Regions from separate parts of the Pantoea sp. SGAir0215 genome, predicted to be linked through region 3. Evidence: predicted binding sites of a transcription regulator. Region 3 holds the regulator's gene; each other region holds the start of a gene.

Region 1 (9,925 bases), 950 kb from region 3:
CGTCTGGCGAAAGAGCTGGTGAAACTCGATGTTGAAATCGAGAAGATTCAGACCAAGCTGGCCAACGAAGGCTTTGTGTCCCGTGCCCCGGAAGCGGTCGTCGCCAAAGAGCGTGAACGCGTTGCCGACATGGAACAGTCCAAAGCAAAACTGATTGAACAGCAGGCGGTGATTGCGGCATTGTAATGCGTCGTAGTCCGATAGCTTGAACCTGAAGCCGGGCTTTGCCCGGCTTTTTTATTGCGCTGACTTTGTACCGGAATCCTGATGAGAACCACTGCCGATATTCAGCTGCGGCCCATTACTGCCGCCGACAATCCCCATATCGCCCGGGTCATCCGCGACGTCTCTGCGGAATTTGGCCTGACGGCGGATAAAGGCTACACCGTTGCCGATCCTAATCTGGACCAGTTGTTTGAGCTGTACAGCGCTGAACACAGCGCTTACTGGGTGGTGGAACATCAGGGGAAGGTGATGGGCGGCGGCGGCATTGCCCCGCTCGCCTGCAGCGCGCCGGATATTTGTGAACTGCAAAAGATGTATTTCCTGCCCGCTATTCGCGGCTTCGGCGTGGCGCGCGAACTGGCGCTGTTAGCCATGGATCATGCGCGCCAGCGGGGCTTTCGTCGTTGCTATCTGGAAACCACCGGCAGCCTGACGCGCGCCATTAAGCTTTATGAATCGCTGGGCTTTGCGCGTATCGACCATGCGCTGGGCTGCACCGGCCATGGCGACTGCGAGTTCAGGATGCTGAAAACGCTGTAACGCCGTCAAAAAGCCGGGACGCCGCTGTGAAAGCGCAGCTCCGTGTCCGGCTCACTAATCAGCCTGGCCTCCGCTTCACCAATCGCCCGTACGCGCGCCGTAATGTCTTTGGGTGATATCTGTGCCGCCAGCGCCAGGTAATCTTGGTAATGGCGGGCTTCAGAACGCAGCAGCGAGATATAAAACTTCTCGAGTTCACTGTCCAGGAAAGGCGCCAGGCTGGCAAACCGTTCGCAGGAGCGCGCTTCGATATAGGCACCGCAAATCAGCTTATCCACCAGCGTATCGGGTTCGTGCGTGGTCACTTCGCGCAACAGCCCTTTGGCGTAACGACTTGAGGTGATTTTCTCGTACACCAGACCGCGCGACTGCATAATTTCCCACACCTGGTAAAAGTGATGCAGCTCTTCTTTAATCAGCAGCACCATTTTCTCTACCAGATCATCCGCCCACGGCAGCGCATTGCGTACGATGATCGTTTTAGTCAGATTTTTATGGGCGTTGATAAAATCGCTGTCGCCGTCTTCGCGAAAGATAAAATTCTCGTAAGGCCGCAGCCACGCCAGAATCCGGTCTCCACTTGGCTTGTCGGCGACATATTTGCGAATCAGCCAGACGGCGGTCTGTGCGGCTTTCAGTTCACACACCAGATGGTCGGTCAGGAGCAGTGTGAGATTTTCAGGTTTGCGCGCTTCATCAATCCAGGCCTGCGGCGTGCGGCAGTGTAAAAATTGCTGTATCGGTTCAAGTAAGGGTGCGTAATTCATGAATGTCAGACAGGGCCGGAAAACAGAAAAGGCGGAGCAGACTCCGCCCTCGTCAGATTAGTGGCGAATGCCGTTATCGTCTTCGTCGATGACATCGCCATCGTCTTCATCGTCATCCTGGGCATTCGGATCTTCAAAGTAGGTGCCCCAGCCGTCGTAGTCGACGTTATATTTTGCCACCAGATTCACCAGCTGCTCTACCTGCGCGTCGATCAGCTCCGCTTTCAACGCGCCTTCGCTGAGAATGTCCACGCACATGACGGTGGTGCCGTCTTCCAGCTCCAGCTCTTCCGGCTCGGTGACTTCATAGCCCAGCTTAAACGCGTCCACCGCCGCTTTTTCCAGCGAGTCAAAGTTGTTACAGGAGAGATGGTGCTCAATGGTATAGAGCGCATCGGGATCGCTGCCATCCTCTAACAGTTCTTCGATGATCAGCCGCGTCTCTTCACGCTGCTCTTCCAACAATGCTTCAAATGCCATGGCGATATCCTCTCTGAGTTCGGCAATAAGTCATTATTTTCCCATACTGCCTGTCGCGCCACTACACAAAACCGAAAAGATTATTCTCGCCAGGGTTGAAAATGCATATTCATACGGTTAAATTGAATTTTAATTCATTACGAAACCCGTACCGGAGTGCTGTATGAGTCAGTTGTATCACCGTCATTTTCTCAGGCTGCTGGATTTTACCCCGGCCGAGATCGATTACCTGCTTGCCCTGTCTGCCGAATTAAAACACGCCAAAAAAACCGCCAGCGAAACCCAATACCTGAAAGGCAAAAACATCGCGCTCATCTTCGAAAAAGACTCGACCCGTACCCGATGCTCTTTCGAAGTTGCCGCCTACGATCAGGGAGCTAACGTCACGTATCTTGGCCCGAGCGGCAGCCAGATCGGCCATAAAGAGTCGATGAAAGACACCGCGCGCGTGCTGGGCCGCATGTATGATGGCATTCAGTATCGGGGTTACGGTCAGGCACTGGTGGAAACGCTGGCCGAGCACGCGGGCGTGCCGGTCTGGAACGGCCTGACCACCGAGTTTCACCCTACCCAGTTGCTGGCTGACCTGCTGACCATGCAGGAGCATCTGCCCGCTACACCGCTGAATAAGATGACGCTGGTATACGTTGGCGATGCCCGCAATAACATGGGCAACAGCATGCTGGAAGCCGCCGCGCTGGTCGGGCTGGATCTGCGCATGGTTGCGCCGCAAAGCTGCTGGCCGGAAGCCGGGCTGGTCGCAGAATGCCGTCAGGTCGCCGAAAAGACCGGCGGTAAAATCACCCTGACGGCGGATATTGCCGAGGGCGTAAAAGGTGCCGACTTTATCTATACCGACGTCTGGGTTTCCATGGGCGAAGCCAAAGCGGTGTGGGAAGAACGGATTGCCCTGCTGCGCGACTATCAGGTGAACCGTGCGATGCTGGCGCTGACCGGCAATCCGGCGGTGAAATTCCTGCACTGCTTACCGGCTTTCCATGACGATCAGACCACGCTGGGCCGCCAGATGGCAGAACAGTATGGCCTTAAAGACGGCATGGAAGTCAGCAATGAGGTCTTTGAGTCGGCACACAGCATCGTGTTTGACCAGGCTGAAAACCGGATGCACACCATCAAAGCGGTAATGGTCGCCACGCTGGGACAGCGCTAATCAGAAAGACGCAAACGTTTACCTGTTACGCTATTTTTCCTTGATGCCAACCCGCGATGGCGTATAATGCGCCACAATTTGCCGGAGGAAACATGCAACAGCATCGTGGACAATGTGACGCGCTATCTCGCCTGACCGCAGGCGGCACCGCTGTTTCTTTCCGTCATCGAACCGATCTCAAAAAAGCCCCTTTCTAAGGGGCTTTTTTTTGTCCGCAATCCGGCCGCGCAGAGGAGAGAGCTATGGCTAACCCGCTATATCGCAAGCACATCATTTCAATTAACGATCTCAGCCGCGACGAGCTGGAGCTGGTGCTGCATACCGCCGCCCGGCTCAAAGCCAACCCTCAGCCGGAACTGCTGAAACACAATGTGATCGCCAGTTGCTTCTTTGAAGCCTCCACCCGCACCCGGCTGTCGTTTGAAACCGCCATTCATCGCCTGGGTGCCTCCGTCGTCGGCTTTGCCGATGGCAGTAACACCTCGCTGGGCAAGAAGGGGGAAACCCTGGCGGATACCATTTCCGTCATCAGCACCTATGTGGACGCGATTGTGATGCGTCATCCGCAGGAAGGGGCAGCCCGACTGGCCACGGAGTTCTCCAACGGCATTCCCATTCTGAACGCGGGCGACGGCGCGAATCAGCACCCAACACAAACGCTGCTGGACCTGTTTACTCTCCACGAAACCCAGGGTCGTCTCAGCAATCTGAACGTGGCCATGGTGGGCGATCTCAAATATGGCCGTACCGTTCACTCGCTGACCCAGGCGCTGGCCAAGTTCGACGGCAACCGCTTCTTCTTTATCGCGCCGGATGCGCTGGCAATGCCTGCCTATATCACCGATATGCTGGACGAGCAGAATATTGCCTGGTCGCGCCATGACAGCTTTGAAGAGGTGATGCCTGAGCTGGATATTCTCTATATGACCCGCGTGCAAAAAGAGCGGCTCGATCCCTCAGAATATGCCAACGTCAAAGCCCAGTTTATTTTACGGGCAGCCGATCTGGCCGGAGCCCGCGATAACATGAAAGTGCTGCATCCGCTGCCCCGTATTGATGAAATTACCCCTGACGTGGACACCACGCCGTACGCCTGGTATTTCCAGCAGGCAGGTAACGGTATTTATGCGCGCCAGGCCCTGCTGGCGCTGGTACTGAACAGCGACATCGCCCTGTAAGGAGTGAACAATGAGCCACGATAACAAACTGCAGGTCGAAGCCATCAAAAACGGCACGGTTATCGATCATATCCCGGCGCAGGTGGGCTTTAAGCTCCTGTCGCTGTTTCGCCTGACCGAAACTGACCAGCGCATCACTATTGGTCTGAACCTGCCGTCAGGTGAAATGGGCCGTAAGGACCTGATCAAGATCGAAAACACTTACCTGACCGACGATCAGATCAATCAGCTGGCGTTCTATGCACCGCATGCGACGGTCAATCGCATCGACGACTATGAAGTGGTGGCCAAGATCGCCCCGACGCTGCCGGATCACATCGATCGGGTGCTTACCTGCCCGAACAGCAACTGCATCAGCCGCAGCGAGCCGGTGTTCTCCAGCTTCGCCGTCAAGCACCGCGCCGATGAGGTGCACCTGAAGTGCAAATACTGTGAGAAAGAGTTCGCCCGCCATGTCGTGCTGGGCCACTTTTAATCGTCCCGGGCGCGCCTATAATGGAACGCGTTCTGTTGCGGGCGGCATCGTTGCTGCCCCGGCCTTACTTTAAGGAGAAATGATGTCTCGTGAAATCAGTACGGAAAAAGCCCCTGCGGCCATTGGCCCTTACGTACAGGGCGTTGATCTCGGCAACATGATCATCACCTCGGGTCAGATTCCTGTGAACCCGGCCACCGGTGAGGTCGCCGATGATGTGTCTGCGCAGGCACGTCAGTCGCTGGAAAACGTGAAGGCAATCGTGGAAGCGGCGGGACTGACGGTAGGCGATATCGTTAAAACCACCGTGTTCGTGAAAGATCTGAATGACTTTGCGACCGTGAACGCCACCTACGAAGCGTTCTTTACTGAGCACAAGGCAAACTTCCCGGCGCGCTCGTGCGTGGAAGTCGCCCGTCTGCCAAAAGATGTGAAGATTGAAATCGAAGCGATTGCACTGCGTCGCTGATAAAACGCGTGCGCACCGCGGGTGCGCACGCGGCTTTCGGTCTGCCATCAAGCCAGGAATTTGCCCTGCTTACCGCCGACCGTTCACGGTGTGATCAACCTTAAAAGCTTTGCCAGTTATCCTGTCCGCCTGTCGCCAGAGCCATCACGGGTTTGGGCGCAACAACGGTTGCAGGTTGGCGCTGAGGCGTCACATCAGCCGCCTGCTGGCCCGCGAGCGTAAACCTGCGCACCAGCGCAGCCAGGCCGTCGGCCTGCTCCTGTAGTGAGAGCGATGCGGCCGAGGCTTCTTCCACCAGAGCCGCATTCTGCTGGGTCACGTCGTCCATCTGATTGACCGCCTGATGCACCTGCGCGATCCCCTGGCTCTGCTCTGTGGCCGCAGCGGCGATTTCGTTAACCAGATCGGTAACCTGACTGACCGCACCGCGCATCGTCTCCATATTCTGATTCACGTTATCCGCCTGCGACGTTCCCGATTCAATCAATGCATTCGACGACTGAATCAGCGTTTTGATTTCACGGGCGGCGGTGGTGGAACGCTGCGACAAATTGCGCACTTCCCCTGCCACGACCGCAAAGCCGCGCCCGTGTTCGCCGGCTCGCGCCGCTTCAACCGCCGCGTTCAGCGCCAGAATATTGGTCTGAAACGCAATGCCTTCAATCAGGGTGATAATGTCGCCCACCTTGCCCGCGCTGTCACGGATCGACGTCATGGTATCCAGCATGGTAGTGAGTGCCGCAGAGCTGGTTTCGGAGAGGTTACGCGTATTTTCGGCCAGATTGCTCGCCTGACGCGTGTTGTCGGCGGTCTGTCTGACGGTTTCGCTGATTTGCGTCATGCTGGCAGCCGTTTGCTCCAGCGAGGCAGCCTGCTCTTCTGTACGGGCAGACAAATCCTCATTCCCTGCCGCAATCTGTGCCGACGCACTGCTGACGGACTGTGAGGCACTGCTGACCGCATGCATAGCGGACGAAATGCTTGTCATCAGACGATTATAAGAGCGTGCCATGATACCGACTTCATCACGGCGGCTGTCATCGGCCTTCAGGGAAAGATCAAGCGTATTGCTGGCGCGTTCCATCAGCCCGCCCATGGCATTCAGGCTGCGGCGGACGCGCATGATGGTCAGTATCGTCAGCATCCCCAGGCCAGTAATCGCCAGGGCAATACCGGCGGCCATGCCCCATTTGGTCAGCCGATAAATATGTTGGTTTTGCAGGCGTAACGCTTCACCCATTTTGCTGTTAAATTCAAACTGGTCGCGGTAACTGTTTTTTAGCTGGGTGATGGCGCCGCCAATACCTTCATCATCACTTAACAGCGCCAGGCTGCGTTCATTCTGATGTGCCCGGGAAGCCGTGAGAAATGCCGGAAGATTTTGTTTAACGGCATCGATTAACCGGAATGACTTTTCTGTCATCACCCGATCGTCATCGTTGGTAATGTCGTTATCGAAATAATATTTCGTCAGTGTCGAAATGTCCTCAATGCGTTTTTGAATAACCGCTTCGAGACTGGCCAGCTTGCCGCTCTCATCCTCTGTCTGATGACGATATAACGCCACAGAGAGGCGATTACTTTCATCCACCAGCCGGTTTAATACCTTGAGCGAATCAATCGTGTTTACCTGCACATATTCAAATCGCGCCTGAAAACCGGCAAGAAGTGAAAGCGTTACGATCCCCAGAATAATCAACGAACCTGCTAAAAGCGAAAAAGCCAGAGAAAGTCTTTGCGTCATATTCATTAAACCGAGCTCCTTTCTTTCCTCCGAGCCTATTCCCGAAGGAAGCCAGAAATTAATCGGCAATAATAAATAAAAATTTATTTCAATTTTTTTAAACCTGAATTCGATTTCAAGTTTAAATTAATTATTCATTGCAAAAACTTATCGAAATTAAATAAATAACCGGAAAAAAACAATAACAAAACAAACTATATTTTTTTGAATAATAAATTTCTGGTGATACGTCAACAAAAGGCGTAATACCCTCGGGGCCAGCATAAAGGAGAAAAGCGGAACCGCGGGGACAGCGCGCCCCGCGGTTGTTGCATCAGGCGCGGGAGGACGGACGCCACAGCCACAGGAAGGTAATCGCCAGCGCGAACAATGCACCAAAGCCAATGCCGGTCGCCACGGCGGGCGCACCGGCGCGAATAGCCAGCGTATACAGCCCCAACATGATGAGCATGGCGGTGTTTTCAATCAGGTTCTGCACTGCAATCGCATTGCCTGCGCCGACGCTCTGTTGACCGCGTTCCTGAAGCAGCGCGTTGAGGGGTACAACAAAGAAACCGCCCAGCACGCCGATGATCATCAGCAGCAGGTAAGCATTCAGCAGGGTATGTTGCAGGGCGAAAATTACCACCATCACGCCGATCAGAACGCCCGCGGGCATACAGCGGCGCACGGTTTCCAGCGTCACCAGCTTTGCCGCCAGTGCCGCGCCTACCACAATCCCTACCGCGACCATAGCATTCAGCATGGTCGGCGTTTTGTTATCGCTGATGCCCAGCGCCACGGGTACCCACAGCACCAGCAGAAAACGCAGCGTTACACCTGCGCCCCAAAACAGACTGGTACCGAGCAGAGAGAATCGGGTTTCGGCATTGTTCCACAGCAGGCGCGTCGCGCGGAGAAAACGGCCCAGCATGGCCGCCACATTCCAGCTCTGCCCCGGACGCGCGGCGCGCAGTCTGGGAATAAACAGGTTCGCCACCACCGCCACCGCATAGGTCAGAGCACAGGCGGCCAGTGCGGCAACCAGATGCCAGTCCGACAGGATGCCGCCCGCCACCGAGCCCAGCAGAATAGCCGCAATGGTGGAGGCTTCCATCAGCCCGTTGGCTTTAACCAGCTTTTCGCCATGCGCAATTTCAACCAGAATGCCGTACTTCGCCGGGGAGTACGCGGCAGCCCCGATTCCCACAAGGGTGTAACCCAGGAAAGGATTAAAACCGAAGCAGATCACCATCGCACCGAGCAACTTCAGGCTGTTGGCAAACATCATGGCCCGGCCTTTGGCGATGCTGTCTGCCATCTGGCCGACAAAGGGCGCAAGCAGAATATAAGTGGCAACAAACAGCATCTGCAGTACCGGCTGGCTCCAGTCGGGATAGAACTGGTTTTTCAGCAACGCCAGCGTGGCAAACAGCAGGGCGTTATCGCCGAACGCGGAGAAAAACTGCGCCACGATTACCGCTATCATGCCGCGCGACAGTAACGGCGCATCACGTTCTGGGATCATGCCTGGTCCTCTTCCGCCATTTTCTTCAGGGTGACATAGTCAGGTTTGCCACTGCCCAGCAGCGGCAGCTGTTTGACCACACGGATATCGCGCGGTACGGCCAGATCCGCGGCACCCAGCGACCGGGCCGCCTTTTGCAGATCCTCACGCGCTAAGGCGCTGTCGGTAGTAAACAGCACTAATGCTTCACCCCGATTACCGTCGGGCCGCAGCGAGGCCGCGTGCTGTTTCTCCGGCGACGCGCTCAGGGCGATCTGCTCGACCACTTCCAGCGAGACCATTTCCCCGGCAATTTTGGCAAAGCGCTTCGCCCGGCCCTGGATCTGGCAGAATCCGCCGTCATCAAAGCTGACGATATCGCCGGTATCGTACCAGCCCGCTTCCATCTGCCCTTCCCCGTTGTCCGCAGCCGGGGTTTCCAGTACGCCGGGATTCTCCACCCGCAGGTAGCCTTTCATGATATTTGGACCACGCAGTTGCAGCCGCCCGCCCTGTTCAATGCCCGGCACGGACATCAGGCGCGAATCCATTCCCGGCAGAATACGACCTACCGTGTGCGCTTTGGCGGCCATGGGCACGTTGATGGCGACAACAGGCGCGCATTCGGTGACGCCATAGCCTTCCAGAATCCGGATGCCGTATTTTTCCATGTACAGCTGGCGCGTGTTCTCCTGCAGTTTTTCTGCCCCCGCGACCACATAGCGCAGACGGGCAAAGTCATAAGGTTGCGCAAAACGGGCGTAATTCCCCAGGAAGGTTGAAGTGCCAAACAGCACGGTACAGTTGCGGTCGTACACCAACTCAGGCACCACGCGGTAGTGCAGCGGACTGGGATACAGAAAGACCTGCGCCCCGGTCATCAGCGGCGTAAACAGCCCCACAGTCAAGCCGAAGGCATGGAACAGCGGCAACGCTGACATAAAGCGATCGCGTGGCGTAAAGTCGGCCACCGTGCGAATCTGCTCAACGTTCGCCAGCAGGCTTTTATGAGAATGCACCACGCCTTTTGGATGCCCTTCGGAGCCAGAGGTAAACAGCACCATCGCGGCATCTTCCGGCTGTTGCGTCACCTGCGCCTGACGCGGCGCCAGCAAATGCGCCAGTATCCAGAGCTTATCCTTCAACGTGACGGTATCTTTCAGATCTTCCAGATAGATCCACTGCACCTCGGTCAGCGCCTGCGACAGATGCCACAGGTTGCCTTTATCCAGGAACTGCCGCGACGTGAACACGGTCTTTACCTGTGACGCAGTCAGTGCCGCACGCAGGCCCGTTACGCCCGCAGAGTAGTTCAGCATGGCGGGCACGCGCCCACGTAATGATGCGCCCAGGATCGCCGCCGCCGTGACCGTGGCGTTGGGCAGCAGCA
Region 2 (9,925 bases), 310 kb from region 3:
CATAATGGTGCCGCCAGGGGTTTCGTAACAGCCGCGAGATTTAATGCCTACCAGACGGTTTTCAACGATATCGATACGGCCCACGCCATGTTTTGCACCCAGCACATTCAGTTTTTCCAGACACTGGAACGGGCTCAGTCTTTCACCGTTCACCGCCACCACGCGGCCTTTTTCAACGGTTACTGTCACGTCTTCTGGCTGATCGGGCGCTTCCAGCGGATCGACAGTCCAGACCCAGCAATCTTTGTTAGGTGCGTTAGACGGGCTTTCCAGCACGCCGCCTTCGGTAGAAATGTGCCAGGCGTTTTCATCACGGCTGTAGATTTTTTCCAGCGACGCGGTGGTAGGGATGTTGCGCGCTTTCAGATAATCCAGCAGCGCTTCACGCGAACGCAGATCCCACTCGCGCCATGGCGCCACCACTTTCAGCTGCGGCGCCAGTGCGGTGTAAGTGGTTTCGAAACGCACCTGGTCATTACCTTTACCCGTGGCACCGTGGCACAGCGCATCAGCACCCACTTTCAGCGCCAGCTCAACCTGGGCTTTCGCGATGATAGGACGCGCCATTGAGGTACCCAGCAGATACGTCCCTTCATACAGGGCCCCGGTCTGCAGCACCGGATAAACGTAGTCACTGATAAACTCTTCACGCAGATCGACAACGTGACATTCTGATGCACCTGACTGCAGCGCTTTCTTCTCAACGCCTTCCAGATCGCTACGTTCCTGACCGATATCCGCCACGAACGCGACCACTTCACAGCCGCCATAGTTTTCTTTCAGCCAGGGAATAATGGCCGAAGTATCCAGACCACCGGAGTAAGCCAGTACGATTTTTTTGATGTTTTGCGTTTGCATTTCGTAATCCTTGAATCTGAGTCGTTAAGCGAGAATCCGGGTGCCAATGGACACGCCGTTAAAAAGGGTAGGTAACTGCTCGGCATGACGCCAGCTGGCAATATCGACCGGACGGTCCAGCGTGCGTGCCGCATCCAGCGCAGCGTTCACTTTGACAATCATGCCATCGGTGATGATGCCCTGAGCGATCAGCTGTTCTGCTTTATCTGCCGTCATTTCTTCGATGCGCTGACCTTTGCCATCAAGAATGCCGCTGACGTCCGATAACAAGACTAAGTCAGCACCCAGCGTTGAGGCCAGCGCTGTGGCAGCCTGATCGGCATTGACGTTCATAAGCTCACCGCTGTCGGTGATGCCGATTGAACTGACAACGGGCATGTAACCTGCACCCAGCAGCGTGTTAATTAATGCAGGATTGCCCGGCGTTGCGTTGCCCACATGGCCCAGCGCTTCATCTAACTGGGTGACATTGACCAGGCCCGCATCGCCCAGGCACAGACCGACGGCCTGAATGCCGTATTTTTTCGCCCAGGCCAACAGCGTTTTATTGGCGGTACCAGCCAGTGCGCCGGTGATGATGTCAATCTGATCGGCAGGCGTAACACGCAAACCGTTCTTCTTTTGCACCGGCAGCGCCAGTTTTTTCATCAGTTCATCGACCAGGCAACCGCCACCGTGAACGATAATCAGGGGGCGCTGATGAGCAGAACGGTAGGCCAGCAACGCGTCAAATAAACGGGCCAGTGCTTCTTCGCTGTCTAACAGCACACCGCCCAGCTTGATAATTAATGGATTAGTCATGGTTTAGTCGTCCGTTAAATCAGTGACTGCGTTTCAGGGAAACCGAAACGAATATTAAGACACTGTACTGCCTGAGAGGCTGCCCCTTTAAGCAGGTTATCTTCAGCAGCCACCACAATCAGGTGTTCGCCCTGTACGGCAAAGCCAATATCGCAGTAAGGCAGACCGACCACGGCTTTCAATGCCGGTACGCCTTGCTCGTAAACGCGTACCAGCGGCTTATCGTGGTAGGCATTGTGAAAGACCTCAGCGACATCATCACGGCTGACGCCGGCATTAAGACGGCAGGTGATCGTGGCCAGGATGCCACGCGGGAAACTGCCCAGGTGCGGCGTAAAAATTACCGGTGTGCCCAGGTGCGCCACAATTTCAGGATGATGACGATGATTAAAAATACCGTAAGGCTGCAGACTGACTTCACAGAAGCTGGTACCAACATTCGCTTTGCGCCCTGCTCCACTGACGCCACTGGTGGCATTGATGACCGGCCACTGCGCCTCATTCAGTAAACCGGCATCCACCAACGGCTTGAGTGCCAACTGAGAGGCGGTGGGATAGCAGCCAGGGACGGCAATCAGCTGTGCTTCTTTGATTTTTTCCTGCTGGAACTCCGCCAGACCGTAAACGGCTTTATCCAGCCAGTCCCCATGCTGGTGCGTGAAGCCATAAAACTGCGTGTAAAACTTGCCGTCGTTGACGCGGAAAGCGCCGGACAGATCAAACACGACGCAGCCAGCTTTCAGAAATTCAGGCGCCAGGTCGTGACTGACTTCGTGGGCCGTCGCCAGAAACACCACATCAACTTTATCTGCCCATTCGTCGGCGCGGCTCAGTGGCTGCAGCGGCAGATCCACCACGCCTTTCAGCTGTGGATGAAGATCGGACAAGCGCTTACCCGCATCGGGACTTTGCGCAGACACCGCCAAAGCGGTTATGTTGATATGTGGATGGCGATTAAGGAAGGTGGCAAGCTCTACGCCAGCGTAACCACTGGCACCAACGATCAGCGTATTCAACATCAGGCTGTATACCTTTATTACAGTCACACGTTCCGGGTCGCGGCCTTGCCCCGTTGCCCACGATGTCGTTTGCAGCGATTTAAGGTTCACATGCACACGACGTTAATGTATTTTTATTCACTATTAATGCATGAATATTGATACATCCTAACTCAAGGACCGTCAACAGTGAAGACAAAATTACCGCCTTTTATCGAACTCTACCGCCAGTTGATCGCAACACCGTCTATCAGCGCAACCGATGCCGCTCTCGATCAGAGCAATGAAACTTTAATCAATTTACTGGCTGGCTGGTTCCGTGACCTGGGTTTTACCGTGGAAGTCCAACCCGTGCCGGGCACGCGGCATAAATTTAATATGCTGGCGCGCACCGGAAGCGGTGCGGGCGGTCTGCTGCTTGCCGGGCACACCGATACCGTTCCGTTTGATGATGGTCGCTGGACTCGCGATCCCTTTACCCTGACCGAGCACGACAACAAGTTGTACGGTCTGGGTACCGCCGATATGAAAGGCTTCTTCGCGTTTATTCTGGACACGCTCCGTGATGTGGATGTGACAGCCCTGAGTAAGCCGCTTTATATTCTGGCCACCGCTGATGAAGAAACCACCATGGCGGGCGCGTCATATTTTGCCGCATCCACACAGCTTCGCCCTGACTGCGCCATTATTGGCGAACCGACGTCGCTGAAACCTGTCCGTGCGCACAAAGGACATATCTCGAATGCGATTCGTATTCAGGGTCAATCTGGCCATTCCAGCGATCCGGGTCGCGGCGTCAACGCCATTGAGCTGATGCATGAGTCGATTACCGAACTCATGCAACTGCGCAATACGCTGAAAGCCCGTTACAACCATGATGGTTTTGCGATTCCTTATCCCACAATGAACTTTGGTCATATTCATGGCGGTGATGCAGCAAACCGTATCTGCGCCTGCTGCGAATTGCACATGGACATCCGCCCTTTGCCGGGGCTGACGCTGAGCGATCTTGACGCGCTGCTGAATGAGGCACTGGCGCCGGTGAGCGAACGCTGGCCGGGACGGATTACCATCGAAGAATTGCATCCGCCGATTCCGGGCTATGAATGTCCGGTTGACCACGAGCTGGTCAAGGTGGTGGAAAAACTGCTGGGTACACCGACAGAAGTGGTGAATTATTGCACTGAAGCCCCGTTTATCCAGCAACTTTGTCCAACGCTGGTGCTGGGCCCGGGTTCTATCAATCAGGCGCATCAGCCGGACGAATTTATCGATACCGCATTTATTCAGCCTACGCGCGCCTTAATCGCTCAGGTTGTGCAGCATTTCTGTCACTGATTATCATCAAACGGGGCATTTCACTGTATTAACAGCAAAATGCCCTGCCAATCTGTGGGATTTGATAATAAGAATAACTTATCCCGCTTCGCCGCTATCAAATTCCATGAATTTCCGTCAGTTAGCTGCACGTTTCCCTCACTTTAAGTCATTTGACGAACGCCTGATTACGTGGCTAGATAAAAGACGATGTTATACCCACTGGGCAATCATCCCACTTTATTCAGCTTGCGACGGGCAGCAACTGAAGAACCCCGGTCAGAGCCGGGAGGACGACGTTGCTGGCTTTTCTGCTGCCTGAAAAGGCCGGGTACAGAGGTTTATCAAGACGATAAGGGTGTCAGGGTCACATGAACGAACAATATTCCGCAATGCGAAGTAATGTCAGTATGCTCGGCAAACTGCTCGGGGATACGATTAAGGATGCGCTGGGAGAGAATATCCTGGGCCAGGTGGAAACCATCCGTAAGCTCTCTAAGTCATCCCGTGCAGGAAATGACACTCATCGTAAGGAATTGCTGAATACGCTGCAAAACCTGTCAAATGACGAGTTATTGCCCGTGGCGCGTGCCTTTAGTCAGTTCCTCAACCTCACTAACGTGGCTGAGCAGTATCAAACGATTTCCCGCAGCGGCGATGGCGCAAACCACCCTGAACTGTTGAAAAAAACATTTGAAACCCTCAAGCAAAATAATCTCAGTGAAAGTGCGATTCATAAAGCCATTGAATCACTTTCCCTGGAACTGGTTTTAACCGCGCACCCTACTGAAATTACACGCCGCACGCTGATTCACAAACTGGGCGAGGTCAACAGCTGTCTTGAACAACTCGACCACAGCGATATCTCTGAATACGAACGCAACCAGATTATGCGCCGCCTGCGCCAACTGGTCGCGCAGGCCTGGCATACGGATGAGATCCGTAAATACCGTCCCACGCCGGTTGATGAAGCCAAGTGGGGATTTGCCGTCGTTGAAAACAGCCTGTGGGAAGGTGTACCTGCATTTTTGCGTGAGCTGAATGAGCAGGTAGAAGAGACGTTTGGCATTAAGTTACCGGTTGATTTTGTGCCGGTGCAGTTCACCTCCTGGATGGGCGGAGACCGTGACGGTAACCCGAACGTCACCGCCGCCATTACCCGCCATGTTATGCAGCTCAGCCGCTGGAAAGCCACCGATCTGTTTCTGCGCGATATTGGCGTGTTGATTTCGGAACTGTCGATGTCCGAATGCAGTCAGGAAGTTGCCGAGCTGAGCGGCGATCCTGAGGCGCTGGAGCCGTATCGCGTGATCTTAAAGCGTCTGCGCAGTCAGCTAATGTCTACCCAGGCTTACCTGGAGCGCCGCCTGAAAGGCGAGCGCTTGCCCCGCCCGGCAGACCTGCTGGTCTCCAACGCGCAGTTGTGGGATCCGCTTTTCGCTATCTATCAGTCCCTGCAGCAGTGCGGCATGGGCATTATTGCCAACGGTCAGTTACTGGATACGCTGCGCCGCGTGAAATGCTTTGGCGTGCCGCTGGTTCGCATCGACGTCCGTCAGGAAAGCACACGTCACACTGAAGCTATCGCTGAAATTACCCGCTATCTGGGCCTGGGCGATTATGAAAGCTGGTCGGAAGCCGACAAGCAGGCTTTTCTTATCCGTGAGCTGAACTCCAAGCGCCCTTTACTTCCTCGCAGTTGGGAACCGAGTGACGAAACCCGCGAAGTGCTGGAAACCTGCAAAGTAGTGGCAGAAGCGCCCCAGGGCTCTATCGCAGCCTATGTCATTTCGATGGCGAAAACGCCGTCTGATGTCCTTGCCGTCCATCTGCTACTGAAAGAGGCTGGCATTCCGTTCGCTATGCCGGTTGCTCCCCTGTTTGAAACCCTGGATGACCTGAACAATGCCAATGATGTGATGAGCAAACTGCTTAACATCGACTGGTACCGTGGTTTTATTCAGGGCAAACAAATGGTCATGATTGGCTATTCCGACTCGGCGAAAGATGCCGGCGTGATGGCCGCCAGTTGGGCACAATACCAGGCACAGGATGCACTGATTAAAACCTGCGAAAAGGCGGGCGTTTCCCTCACGCTATTCCACGGACGCGGCGGCACCATCGGCCGCGGGGGTGCACCCGCGCATGCCGCACTGCTGTCCCAGCCGCCAGGCAGCCTCAAAGGCGGCCTGCGCGTGACGGAACAGGGCGAAATGATTCGCTTCAAGTACGGCTTGCCGGAAGTCACTATCGCCAGCCTGTCGCTTTATACCGGCGCGATTCTGGAAGCCAACCTGATGCCGCCGCCGGAACCCAAACCGGAATGGCGTAATATCATGAACCAGCTTTCTGCCGACTCCTGCGCCATGTACCGGGGTTATGTGCGTGAGAATAAGGATTTTGTGCCTTACTTCCGTTCCGCAACCCCTGAGCAGGAACTGGGCAAGCTGCCCCTGGGCTCTCGTCCGGCGAAGCGTCGTCCGACGGGCGGTGTGGAATCCCTGCGCGCCATTCCCTGGATTTTTGCCTGGACGCAAAACCGCCTGATGTTACCCGCCTGGCTGGGCGCGGGCGCCGCCCTGCAGCAGGCGATGCTGGCAGGCCATCAGGATCAGCTTGAGGCCATGTGCCGCGACTGGCCCTTTTTCTCAACCCGCCTTGGTATGCTGGAAATGGTGTTTTCGAAAGCAGACCTGTGGCTGGCGGAGTATTACGATCAGCGACTGGTTGATAAATCGTTATGGCCATTAGGTAAACAGCTGCGTGACCAGCTGAATGCCGATATTAAAGCGGTGCTGACCATCGCCAACGATTCCCATCTGATGGCGGACCAGCCGTGGATTGCCGAATCGATTGCCCTGCGTAACGTTTATACCGATCCCCTGAACGTACTCCAGGCAGAGCTGCTTCACCGTTCACGTGCACAGGAAGCCCGTGGTGAAGAACCGGATGCGCGCGTCGAACAGGCGCTGATGGTAACGATTGCCGGTGTCGCTGCAGGGATGCGTAATACAGGTTAACTCACAGAAACAGGGCGGTTGATACCGCCCTGTTTCGTATCAGTTAACGTCATCCTCATATCGCCATTACAGGTCGCCCAACTGACGCGGGGGCAAAAGGTATCGCACCTTTCAGATTGTAGACATGCCGGTCTTTTACCCTTTCGCGTGACAGAATATTCACCCTGCTCGTAGCAGGCTCAGGTGACCAATGGCATGCCATAGCTTCTCTGCCATTTCGCTGATCCGGGGCGGGAAGAATGAAGAGTAATCTGTCCGTTTAGCGCTGACCGGCAAAAAAAACGCATCCTGCCACCACCACCCAACGCTTCCCCCCAACATAGTGAGACGTTCAGACATTCAACGTGATCGATGCTCCCCTCAGCGCCAGTCAAAATGGCGCCACAGGCAGGCAAACGTTACCGCACGTTATGACATCGGCGAGCAGAAACAGGGCAAAAAAACAGGTGCCGGAGCACCTGTGTTGAAACCTGTTTAGAGGAGTTGCGCGAGGCGATTGATATCAGACTGTATCGCGCCTGCCGTGACGTCACGACCCGCGCCAGGTCCGCGAATCACCAGAGGATTATCGCGATACCAGCGGCTGTCGATGGCAAACACATTATCGCAGGGCAGTAAGGCTGCCAGAGGATGCTCAGGACGAACGGCTTCCACACCCACACGTGCTTTGCCATTGGCATCAAACCGTGCCACATAACGCAGGACCAGCCCCATTTCCTGAGCGGCTTCAAACCGTTGCAGCATCTGCTCGTTAAGTTCGTCACCGTTCTCGAAGAAATGGTCGACGGATTCATCACAGGTCTGGGGCACCAGTGACTCGACGCGTACCTGATCGGGTTCAATGTTATAGCCCGCTTCACGGGCCAAAATGACCAGCTTACGCATCACATCTTCGCCAGACAGATCAACACGCGGATCCGGCTCGGTTAAGCCCTGCTGCCATGCCTGATCCACCAGTTCGGTAAAGGGCACCGTCCCGTCAAACTGCAGGAACAGCCAGGACAATGTGCCTGAGAAAATACCGCTAATCGACAGAATGGTATCGCCACTTTCACGCAGATCCCGCACCGTATGGTTGATGGGTAAACCTGCGCCTACGGTGGCGTTATATAACCAATGACGCCCGGTTTTTTCGAAGGCATCGCGAATCTCACGCCAGGTTTGCGTGTCGGACGCGCCCGCAATCTTATTGGCGCTAATCACGTGGAAGCCATGACTGGCAAAATCCAGATACTGCTGTGCCAGTGGTTTACTGGCGGTGACGTCCAGCACCACAAGATCATCGTAAGGATGCGCCCGCATCCACAGAAACAGCGATTCTTCATCACGTGTTTCCGCTTCATCGTCAAAGAAGGCCAGCGCGCGGCTGGCATCAAGCCCGTCATAGTTCAGCAGGCTGCGTTGACTGTCGACCACACCCGCCAGCACAAATTCAAAACCGGTTCGTGCTGACAAGGTTTCCTGCTCACGCGCAAACAGTTCCAGCCAGCGTGAGCCGATATTGCCTTTGCCAAACAGCATCAGGCCAATTCGCTTTTCGGCACGGAACAGGGAGCTGTGTAAGCCCTGAATTAAATGCTGCGTCGGCCCCACGCGCAGGACCGCCACCACGCTGATATGTTCTGGCGACTGACAAACAAACTCAACCGGCTGATCTTTCAACTGCTGCCAGAAACGGTGCGTATGCAACGGATTACGAGTCACGCCTGCTCCGACCAGCGCTACCAGCGCTAAGCCATCACGTAACTGTAAATGCCCGGGTAAGCCTGCGTCCTGTAACAATGTGAAGGCGCTGTTAACCACTTCAGAGGTGTAACAGAGTTGCAGCAGCTGACGATCAGGATGAACGCCCATTGCCAGTGGGCGCATCTGCGCGCGCGTGAGCAACTGATCGATCTCTTTGCGCAGGAGCGTAAAATCGTGCTGCCCGGGAAGCTGGATTTCGACCAGACACACATCATCGTGACTGGTCACAATGCGTGCGCCCGTTCCGGAAGCGAGGACGCGCTCAATACGGGTTGAGCCCTGTTCTGGCTGATAGCTACAGCGCAACTGCAAATCGATGTCGCTGCCGGAAACGGGCTGTAAGGTGCGGGTATGCAGCACCGGTGCGGCGAGACGCGCCAGTTCACTGGCCTCATCAAGACGCAACAGCGGCAGCAGACAGGCATCAGAAACTTTACGTGGATCGGCACTGTAAACACCCGCCACATCACTCCAGATAGTGACGCGTCCCACACCGGCCAGCGCACCAATTTGTGTGGCGGAGTAATCAGAGCCATTACGCCCCAGCAACACGGTTTCACCCGCATCGTTGGCGCAGATAAAGCCCGTCACCACGATACGTTTATGGGGATGCTGGGCCAGCAGCGTTTGTAACAACGGCCAGGATTTTCCTTCATCAACCTGAGGCTGCGCGGCACGTTCTGCACGCAGAAAATCGCGCGCATCCAGCCAGCAGGCCTGCAGGTCGTGTTGATTCAGCACAGCGGACATTAAACGTGCCGACCAGACTTCACCATGGCCCACGACTTCCGCATAAACCGCGTCGGTAACGGTACCATCGAGTAATCCGGCAAGCTTCTCAAGATCGCGAATAAAGGCCGATATTAAAGGTTCGGCGATTTCGGCAGGCAACAGGGCACTGATGAGCTCACTCTGATAACGACGTAATGTCTGCTGCACCTGATGCGCGGACAAGCGGTCACTCTGGCTCAGTTTCAGCCAGCTAATCAGCTGATTGGTCGTTGAACCTGCGGCTGAGACCACCATCATGTCGCCTGGCTGGCTGTAATCCGCCATGATGCTGGCAACACGCTGGTAGCAGCGTGCATCGGCAAGGCTGCTGCCACCAAACTTGTGGAGCTGTCTGTTGTTTGGCGTTCCTGCGCCTGCTGAAATCGTCATGGTTAATCCTCTGCTGCGATCCGG
Region 3 (9,925 bases):
CTGCAGTTTAACGTGCTCTCATCTTCAACACGCTAAGGTCGGCTGTGATCATCAGGCTTAATGCCTTGTCCGCGTAAGTAAACATTATTTCTCGAGCATCCTCGCAACGTTAATGCTTGCTGACGCCTCGCTTTTTCTGGTCGTGATACTCTGCCCGCCAATCATCAGGACAGGTCACATGAAAAGTAAAAGAGGCACGCCCACGCCACATGATGCGACTTTCCGGCAATTTTTGTCCCAGCCTACGATTGCCCGTGATTTTATGGAACTGCACCTTCCCGCAGCGCTGCTCGCCCTGTGCGATCTGAATACATTAAAACTGGAATCGGGTGCTTTTGTGGAGGAGGATCTGCGGCAATATTTCAGCGATATGCTGTATAGCATGAAAACTACAAGCAGAGAGGATGGCTACATCCATGTCTTAATCGAACACCAGTCATCACCGGATAAGCATATGGCGTTCAGACTGATGCGCTATGCCATTGCGGCAATGCAGCGGCATCTTGACGCAGGGAACAAACGGCTACCGTTAGTCATCCCGGTTCTGTTCTATAGCGGCAAACGTAGCCCGTATCCTTACAGTACCCGCTGGCTTGATGAGTTTGCAATGCCCGTGCTCGCCAGTGAACTGTATGGCAACGCTTTTCCGCTGGTGGACGTGACGGTTATTCCGGATGAGGACATTATCGGTCACCGCAGCATGGCGGCTTTAACATTGCTGCAAAAGCATATACATCAAAGAGAGTTGACAGAACTCATCGATAAGCTGGCCCCCGTCTTACTGGCTGGATATCTCTCTTCATCGCAAGTGATATCGTTGGTACACTATCTCTTGCAGGCAGGCGAAACAGCCGACGCCGACATTTTCGTCAGGACGCTGGCACAGCGAGTACCGCAACATGAGGATGCATTGATGACTATTGCACAGCAGCTTGAGCAGAAAGGCATTGAAAAGGGTATTCAGCAAGGTTTAAAAGAAGGAATTCAGCTCGGTGAGCAACGTGGACTGGAGAAAGGACGCAGCGAGGGAGAGCGTGCGGCCGCGCTGAAGATCGCACGCACGATGCTGCAAAATGGTTTGCATCCCCGTGTTGTCGCCGAGATGACAGCACTCTCTGATGACGACTTAGCGCAACTCTGTCATTAAATACGTCACCCATTTCGCGTCAGAGCACCTCATGCGAAAGCCAGTTCCTTTCTTTTAACGCGCCTGAGTGTTGTGCCGCTGGCACGATCGTTAGCCGATGTCCGTTTTCCTGCGCCTTACGGCTGTCAGGTTCTGCCTCGCCGTTTCAGACAGAAAAAAGCCCCGGCGATCGGGGCTAAAGGGTTCGTCATGAACAGACGAGGAACTATTTATAAAGCTGTGCGGTGAGGTGATAGCTGTCACCGGTATTTGCTTCAATGATTTTGTAAGCGCTTGCGCCTTGCTCATCAGCTTTTTGAGACAGCTGAGCACGATAATCAATCGGAGAGCCTGCTACACCGCTGATGCTTACGGTTCCGGCAGGTTGTAAGTTCTGTGCTTGTTCGGCGGTCACCAGCTGTGCAGCGGAAGCGCCGAATGTCATAGCAGAAAGAAGACTTACTGTTGCGATGGTTACTTTGATGTTCATGTTTATTTCCTCATAACTGTCAACAACCTACGGAGTCAAAACATAGAGCGGGTTGTCGATTAATTTCAGATACGGCACGATTGCCGTCGATGCATTACTTATAAAGTTCAGCGGTAACGTGGAACGTATCGTCGCGATTATTTTCAATGACGCGATAGTGACCCGCACCCTGGGCATCTGCCTTTTGAGACAGAACCTGGCGAACATTCGTCTGATCGCCGTCGATGCCGCTGACGGTGATGGTTTGATTCAGAGGCTGCAGGTTCATCTCCTGCGCCTGTTGATTTGTTACCGGGCTGGCGGCATGGGCACCAAAGGACAGGAGCGAAGCCAAACTCAGGGCGGCAAAGGTTAATGTGGTTTTCATTACTCTTCTCCAGCAATGTTAATTAACCAGTGATCATGTGGTCTCATCTGGTTACCTGTCAGTTCAAACGCTTTTATTTGTACAACTCAGCGGTGGCGTGATAGTTGCCATCGTTGTAAGCCTCGATAACACGAAAAGCTTTAGCGCCGTGTTGATCCGCTTTCTCACTCAGTTGCTGTCTGATATCTGATGGCGCACCGGCGACACCACTAACGCTCACAGTGCCGACAGAGTGCAGATTCTGAGCATCCGCAGCAGAAACATATTCAGCTGCAGATGCACCAAATGACAGGGCAGAGAGAATGCTTAAAGCAGCGATGGTAGTTTTAATTTTCATGAAAGATGTCCTCGTCGTGGCTGTTCTTCTTTTTTATTAGTGTGATTCACATCACGAAAGTAAGTATAGGACTAATAACGGCAGAAATTAATATCTGCCTAATAATGTTTTGTAGTCATACTTTAACCTTATGGGATTTTTTTATAACTAAACGTTATTAAAAGCGGTTAAAAAACGGCCTTTGGCAGGTAATTACTTATAAAAACAGTAAGATGCGCAACTTTAACTTTTGGTGCGGAAATTTATGGTCGATCAGGCTGCTTGTGAACACAACCTCAAAGGATAGCACCATCGATGAGGTGTAGAGCAGTATAAAATATCGTGGAAAAGTAGTCAGGATAAAGGGTATGACCAATAGTACAAGGTAAATAGCGGCAATGAGATAGGCTCAACTCGTTGATAATAGAGCGTTTAAACAGAAGAGAACACAAGGAGGGACGCGCTGCAGATCAACCGGCAGATGCGCTGCCGGTCAGAGATAAAGGCTAAAGTTCTTGTTCAAACAATACCAGAATAGCATCGTGCAGTTGCCTGACAGTAAAGGCGCGTGCTGGCGTGATAAAAATGGTGTCGTCTCCTGCAATCGTGCCCAGGATGCCTTCGGACTTACCTAATGAGTCAAGTAAACGCGCAATTAACTGTGCGGCACCCGGGCTGGTATGAATCACGACCAGAGCATCGTTATAGTCAATATCAAGCACCAGATTCTTCAGAGGACTGGTGGTAGTCGGCACGCCCAGTTCCGCAGGTAAACAGTAAACCATTTCCATTTTGGCATTGCGGGTGCGCACCGCGCCAAATTTCGTCAGCATACGAGAAACTTTTGACTGATTAATGTTCTCGAAGCCGTCTTCCTGAAGCGCCTGAACAATCTCGCCCTGAGAGCTGAATTTTTCTTCTTTTAATAATGCCTTGAAGGCTTTAATCAGATCGTCTTGTTTCGATGGGTTTCGCATAATTTACCAGTATACGTAAGACAAACCGCGAACCAGGCCGCAGCAAAGACATTATTATGCATATAAATGAATTTTTATGCAATCGGTTGTTAATTGTACTGCGAGGTCATCATCGCGGGCGGCGATAATAGCAAAGAATCTCCTCAGACCAAAACCCAGCTCACAGCCTGAAAAGGCAAAGGTTGCAAAGGTGTTATATTATTGATGAGGTAAGAAAATAAAAATGTACATTGCCGATCTCTTTCTGCGGATAATACGGTTGCCAGTTCACGGGTATAATGTTTACAGCCTGTTAGTGAGAATGATGCCTTCATCATTTGTTACTAAAGTAAGCCTGAACCGGGAATTGCCTGACTCGCGTGAGTAACCTGGCGAGTAAGGGACAGGAAGATGATGTGTCATTTTTTATCCGGCGCTTCTGTATTGAAGCAGGTAGAGCAGGCACCGGACAAACGTCATCCACTGAGCCGTTGGTTACGCTCTGATACAGATGGAATATCGGATCTTCTCTGCCCCACCTTAATAAGGAGTTATGAATGAAAGTTGCCGTTCTCGGTGCCGCGGGTGGCATAGGCCAGGCGCTCGCACTTCTACTCAAAACCCAGCTTCCAGCAGGTTCAGAACTGTCTCTTTACGATATCGCGCCTGTCACGCCGGGCGTGGCAGTAGATCTCAGCCATATTCCCACCGCAGTAAAGGTGCAGGGGTTCAGCGGTGAGGATGCCAAACCAGCCCTGAAAGGGGCCGACGTTGTGCTTATTTCCGCGGGTGTGGCACGCAAACCGGGCATGGATCGTGCGGATCTCTTTAATGTTAACGCCGGCATCGTCAGCAACCTGATCGAGCAGGTGGCGACTACCGCCCCTAAGGCGCTGATTGGTGTCATTACCAACCCTGTTAATACGACCGTGGCGATTGCGGCGGAAGTGCTCAAAAAACACGGCGTCTACGATAAGAATCGTCTGTTCGGTGTCACTACGTTGGACATCATCCGTGCAAACACCTTCGTTGCGGAGCTTAAAGGTAAACAACCTGGCGAAGTTGAAGTGCCTGTCGTCGGTGGGCATTCCGGTGTGACCATCCTGCCATTGTTGTCTCAGGTGCCGGGCGTCAGCTTCAGTGAGCAGGAAGTGGCTGACCTGACCAAACGTATCCAGAATGCGGGTACTGAGGTCGTTGAGGCCAAGGCCGGTGGCGGCTCTGCTACATTGTCTATGGGCCAGGCAGCTGCCCGTTTTGGATTATCGCTGGTGCGTGCATTGAATGGCGAAGCGAACGTAGTGGAATGTGCTTATGTTGAAGGTGAAGGAAAGTATGCCCGCTTCTTCTCTCAACCGCTGCTGCTGGGCAAGAATGGGGTTGCTGAGCGCAAGCCCATCGGCGCATTAAGTCCGTTTGAACAGCAGGCACTGGAAGGCATGCTTGAAACGCTGAAAAAAGATATCGCGCAGGGCGAAGCCTTTGTGAAGCAATAAAGCGTTTCAGACAACATAACGCCCGGTTCGACCGGGCGTTTTTTATTGCGTTCTGATACCTAACCTGAACAAGATTACGCGCTGTCTCGCTGCGCACCAATCCGCTCTTAACCGGCCCGTTACGGCAATTTTTATTCTCAGAGCCCACCTGAGCGGAACGTTCGGGTGGTCGATGCGCTATTACCTGTCGGCGTTTTTCGGCTCAGCGCTTCTACACGCATCTGGAACGGCGGGAACGGCATTTCAATGCCATGCTCTGCAAAGCCATGTAAAATAAGCTGATGCAGTTCATGGCGAAGCGGCATTCGATGGCCCATTTCCGCCGCATGCACGCGCAGTTCAAACAACTGAATTCCCTGCTGTAAATCCACCAGGAACACTTCAGGTGGCGGTGTATCCAGCACATAGCTGCAGCGCTCTGCCGCCTGTTTAAGCAGGGTAGTGACTTCTTCACTGCTAACGGTTGCGGGGGCAGGGATGGTCAGCACCACACGCGTGACGGAATCGGAAAGCGACCAGTTAACAAACTGCTCAGTAATGAACGCCTTATTGGGCACGATAATCTCTTTGCGATCCCAGTCAGTGATCGTGGTTGCGCGGGTATTGATGCGCGTAATGCTGCCGGTAAGGTCGCGGATGGTCACGGTATCACCGATACGAATCGGTTTTTCAAACAGGATAATCAGGCCGGAAATAAAGTTCGCGAAAATCTCCTGCAGACCAAATCCCAGCCCGACGCCCAGACCGGTAACCAGCCATTGTAGTTTTGACCACTCAATGCCAATGAGTGAGAAGCCCAGCAAGCCACCGATCAGCAACAGCACATATTTTGTCAGCGTGGTGATGGCATAACCGGTGCCCGGTGACAAATCAAGATGCTGCAGTAACGCAAGCTCAAGCAGAGCCGGCATATTGCGCACCAGTTGTGTGGTAATCACGAATACCAGAATGGCAATCAGGACGGCACCCAGCGTAATAGGTTGAATGCTTTCGACGCCCTGAACGGAGGTATTCACGTCCCACAGACGAATATTTTCAAGGAAACCAAATGCAGAGTGGATTTCTGACCACAGGACGATGACCGATACCAGCGCGATAAGTGTCAAAATGGAGCGTACCAGACGCAGCGACTGGGCACTGATGGCGTCCAGGTCGATAACAGGCTCTTCAATTTCAATTACGTCAGTATTTTGTGCGGCCTGATCTTTCTCCTCTTCGTTGCGCGCACGGTTGGCGAGCATATCGGCACGGCGTTGGCGTGCGCGATCAAAGCCCAGCCTGCGTCGCTGAATCAGCATCCAGCGGCGAATGATGTGGTAAATCACCAGCAGGAAAAACCAGATCGCCACAGAGGTTTCCAGACGGGCGAGCAGCGCCTGCGCGGTTTCAAGATAGCCCGTCATTGACGCAAGGGCGGCTACCAGTGGAATAGCGATCATTAGATTCCACAGCAGGCGGTTAATCATATTCTCGCCGCTGCCCTCTTTATCGAGATAAAGCGGTATGCCTGCACGCTTCAGGCTTACCGTCACAATACTGAGCGCGCCACAGATCAAAATAAAGCACAGCCGCCCCAGGGTGGCGGAGAACAGGCGATCGTCAAGGTTATCGAAGGTAATCAGCAACATGATCAGCGGCACGATCAGGCCAATACTCAACGAGTAATAGCGCATCGCGCGTGCAACACGCACCTGAGGCCAGCGGAAATGCACGATGAACAGGCCGTTCGGGCGCGCAAACTGTGCGCTGACCATAAAGATCCACAGCAAAGGTAAGGTGGCGGTGATGCCGTCGCCTATCGCCACGGCGACAGGATAGGGCCAGGCATTTTGCAGGCCGTATCCCAGCGTAGCCCAGAGTACCGGCAGCGGCAGCGCCACCAGAATCGACCAGAACACGGTACGGATTGTCAGGCGAAAACGATCCTGCGTCACCTTACCGACTTTACTGGCTGAGCGTTCAAGAAAAGCATTGAAGTGACGACGGGTACTGAGACTGAAGCCGACCAGCAGCACCGCACCGAGAATAGGTAATACAGTGCTGCGGCTGGTAAACATCATGGCCAGCGCTTTACCGAGCTGCCCCAGTGTGTCCAGCGTCAGCAGGTGAGACAGGCCGTTAGCCACATCAAGGGGATAACTCAACGAAATCGGGCTGACATCGGCCGTCCAGAACAGGTAGCGGTGCGTCGCGTCTTTAACTTCGGTTAGCGCATCCTGTAGCTGCGTGTTCGCCACTTTCAGCTTGGTGATTTCCAGAATCAGCGTATCGCAGCCCGAAATCAACGAGTTAAGCAGTTCGCGTTGCGTTTTAAGCTGCGCATCCAGAATCCGCTTTTGTTCGCTGGTAAAAGGCTGTCCGTCGGGCTGATGGGCCTTACGCAATACGTTTTGCTGTTCGAGCAAATCCTCATAATGCAGTCGCTGAACACGAAGCTGGGCCATCTCATTGTCGATCTGCTGAGACTTCGGCATGTCAGGTAATCGTGCGACCTGCGCGCGAAGAGCATCACCGAGAAGACTGGATGCGCCCAGCCATTGAGATTGTTCCCGTAACGTGGACAGTGCCTGGCGGACCTGAATGATTTGATTGGTAGCGAGGCGTTGTTGTGAGGCCACCAGGTCCATTCGCTGCGCCTGCTGATTTAGTGCGCCAGATAACTCACGGTTAACGTGAAATTGTTTACTGATCGCTGGCGGCAGATCACCGCTGTTTTCCGCCAGCTGTTCTGTCCGGGCCAGTGCAGTTTCTGCCTCGCGCTGACGTTGCTCATTAAGTTGATTACGCAGCGCCTGGAGATAATTATCGAGCTGGGTGACCTTACGCTGGTGGACTTCGGCGCGCATGCGCGCCAGTTCCTGACGGTTATTTGCCGACAGCTGCGCCAGCTCAAACTCATCCACCCGGGCCTTATTCGCGGCATTTTCTGCCTGACGGGCCATCAGCTGTGCCTGGCCGGCTGGCGTGGCAGGGCTGCCCGCGCTCTGCAGACGTCGCTCGCTCTCCGTCAGCGCCCGACGTGCTTCCGTTTGCTGCTGCGGCAGTTGTGACAGGGAATCGCTGATCTCGCGGGCCCGATCCTGCTCCTGTTGAGCCTGGCGTCCTTCCTCAATCAGCTGACTGCTGATTTGCAGAATCTCTTGTTCCAGCTCGGCACTGCTCATTGTGCTGCGTACCGTCTTCACACTGTCGTTGAGTGAGGCGATTTGCTGTCTCAGCTCGCGTGCCAGACGCGGAAAATCATCAATGACCTGTTGATACTGCTGCGCGCGCTCAACGGCATCATCACGTTCAGAAAGGGCCGCCAGTGCAGCTTCAAGCGACTGAATCTGATCGGTTTGCGAAGTGGCGTTTTTAGCGGACTTGACTTCTTCCAGCTGTTGTCTGAGCTGGCTGGCATCTGGCAGGCTGGCGGCAAACGTAGTACTGCTGAGCCCCAGGCTCAGCAGCAAACAGAGGAACGCGCGTACGAACACAGGGCTTACTCTTATTCGACAGCGTCAGACGGTGCGGTGGCCAGAGGCAGGGCGACCGCCATAGGTTGTCCCATCCGGACTTTGCTTTCGGCCTCAAGGCTTTCTGCCAGCCTGACACGGCCAGGCGCAAACAGGTTAATCACGGTCGAGCCCAGCTTGAAGCGGCCCATTTCCTGGCCTTTAAGCAGAACAACGGCACCGTCGTGGTCGGCGGCCGGATAGTGCCAGCGTTTGATAATGCCTTCGCGTGGTGGCGTGACCGTGCCAGCCCAAACGGTTTCAATGCTCCCGACGATAGTCGCGCCCACCAGGATCTGTACCATCGGTCCCATATCGGTCTCGAAGTAACAAATGACCCGTTCGTTACGGGCAAACAGGTTAGGGATGTTGCGTGCGGTCAGAGGATTCACTGAGTAAAGATCGCCTGGCACGTAAATCATTTCACGCAGGATGCCGTTGCACGGCATATGGACGCGGTGATAATCACGCGGTGCCAGATACGTCGTGATAAATTCACCCTCACGAAACAACGCGGCCAGTTGCTCGTTCCCTGCCAGCAGCGCGTCGATCGTATAGTAGTGGCCTTTTGCCTGGAAAATCTGGTCGCCTTCGATATGTCCAAGTTGACTGATGGCACCGTCCGCAGGCAGCGCGATCAGGCTCGCATCCGGATCCACAGGGCGCGCCTCATCCTTTAACGGGCGGACGAAGAAATCGTTGAAGGTGCGGTAACTGGCGGTATCCGGTTTACGTGCTTCAGTCATATCGACTTTGTAAAACCAGACGAAGCCGTCAATCACCAGCTTTGTCAGCCAGCCGCCGCGACGGCTTGCGCCCCAGCCAGCAAGTTCAGTCAGCCATTTTTTGGGGAGAATGTGGTTCAAGCCAAGTTTAAAACGATCAAACACCCTAGCCTCCTGGCTATCTTTTATAACATTGACAAAATGGGGGCGGATTGTAGCAGCGCCCCGGTCAGATGGCGACTACGCTGTTACTGGCCTTAATCTTCACTCTCAGCAAAGTTTTTCCGGACTTTCACCTGCGCCATACTGTCCAGAATGCGGTGATAGTTGTCAAAGCGGGATGCGTCGATTTTTCCTTGCTCAACGGCTTCACGGATGGCACAGCCAGGGTCCGAGCCATGTTTGCAGTCACGGAACTTGCATTCGCCTAAAAACTCACGGAATTCGACAAATCCCCGGGTGATTTGTTCCGGCTCCAGATGCCATAAACCGAACTCACGAACGCCGGGCGAATCGATCACATCGCCGCCGTCGGGGAAATGATAAAGCCGGGATGCTGTCGTCGTATGCTGACCCAGACCCGACACGTCGGACACGTCATTGGTCAGAATGGCCGTATCTTGCTGTTGATCAAAGCCGAGCAGGGCATTCAACAGGCTCGACTTGCCGACGCCGGACTGTCCCGCAAAGATACTTATCCGGTCAATCAATGCCGCCTGCAATTCACTCAGACCGGCTTTCTCATGGCTGGAGACCATTAAGACCCGATAACCAATCTTGCGATAGATCGCCATTTGCTCATCGACAAACGCGCGGGCTTTATCATCCAGCAGGTCGATTTTATTGAGCACCAGCAGCGGCTCGATATCCAGCGTTTCACTGGCGACCAGATAGCGGTCAATTATGTTCAGGGAGAGCTCGGGCAAAATGGCCGACACGATAATAATCTGATCGA

The links. Region 3 encodes ArgR, which controls arginine synthesis, uptake and breakdown. Its sites were predicted from a motif close to ANTGAATAAAAATACANT; they were not measured.
Region 1: a site for ArgR is predicted at 2,134-2,151, ahead of argF (ornithine carbamoyltransferase). Genes of this name have one in related genera too.
Region 2: a site for ArgR is predicted at 2,783-2,800, ahead of argC (N-acetyl-gamma-glutamyl-phosphate reductase). Genes of this name have one in related genera too.

What each region holds. Positions count from the first base shown of each region.
Region 1 covers NZ_CP028031.1:1,115,012-1,124,936, reverse strand. The annotation lists gene C1N64_RS05320 (valine--tRNA ligase) at 1-186, shown strand, start outside; gene C1N64_RS05315 (GNAT family N-acetyltransferase) at 268-765, shown strand; gene C1N64_RS05310 (tRNA isopentenyl-2-thiomethyl-A-37 hydroxylase MiaE) at 771-1,532, opposite strand; gene rraB (ribonuclease E inhibitor RraB) at 1,590-2,012, opposite strand; gene argF (ornithine carbamoyltransferase) at 2,176-3,183, shown strand; gene pyrB (aspartate carbamoyltransferase) at 3,426-4,361, shown strand; gene pyrI (aspartate carbamoyltransferase regulatory subunit) at 4,372-4,836, shown strand; gene ridA (2-iminobutanoate/2-iminopropanoate deaminase) at 4,919-5,305, shown strand; gene C1N64_RS05280 (methyl-accepting chemotaxis protein) at 5,406-7,055, opposite strand; gene lplT (lysophospholipid transporter LplT) at 7,363-8,556, opposite strand; gene aas (bifunctional acyl-ACP--phospholipid O-acyltransferase/long-chain-fatty-acid--ACP ligase) at 8,553-9,925, opposite strand, start outside.
Region 2 covers NZ_CP028031.1:470,427-480,351, forward strand. The annotation lists gene C1N64_RS02350 (argininosuccinate synthase) at 1-858, opposite strand, end outside; gene argB (acetylglutamate kinase) at 883-1,659, opposite strand; gene argC (N-acetyl-gamma-glutamyl-phosphate reductase) at 1,674-2,678, opposite strand; gene argE (acetylornithine deacetylase) at 2,847-3,995, shown strand; gene ppc (phosphoenolpyruvate carboxylase) at 4,346-6,994, shown strand; gene C1N64_RS02375 (bifunctional aspartate kinase/homoserine dehydrogenase II) at 7,469-9,901, opposite strand; gene metB (cystathionine gamma-synthase) at 9,904-9,925, opposite strand, start outside.
Region 3 covers NZ_CP028031.1:160,439-170,363, reverse strand. The annotation lists gene C1N64_RS00870 (barstar family protein) at 1-36, shown strand, start outside; gene C1N64_RS00865 (Rpn family recombination-promoting nuclease/putative transposase) at 179-1,147, shown strand; gene yhcN (peroxide/acid stress response protein YhcN) at 1,353-1,616, opposite strand; gene C1N64_RS00855 (YdgH/BhsA/McbA-like domain containing protein) at 1,711-1,983, opposite strand; gene yhcN (peroxide/acid stress response protein YhcN) at 2,057-2,320, opposite strand; gene argR (transcriptional regulator ArgR) at 2,806-3,276, opposite strand; gene mdh (malate dehydrogenase) at 3,813-4,751, shown strand; gene mscM (miniconductance mechanosensitive channel MscM) at 4,889-8,227, opposite strand; gene asd (archaetidylserine decarboxylase) at 8,239-9,135, opposite strand; gene rsgA (small ribosomal subunit biogenesis GTPase RsgA) at 9,228-9,925, opposite strand, start outside.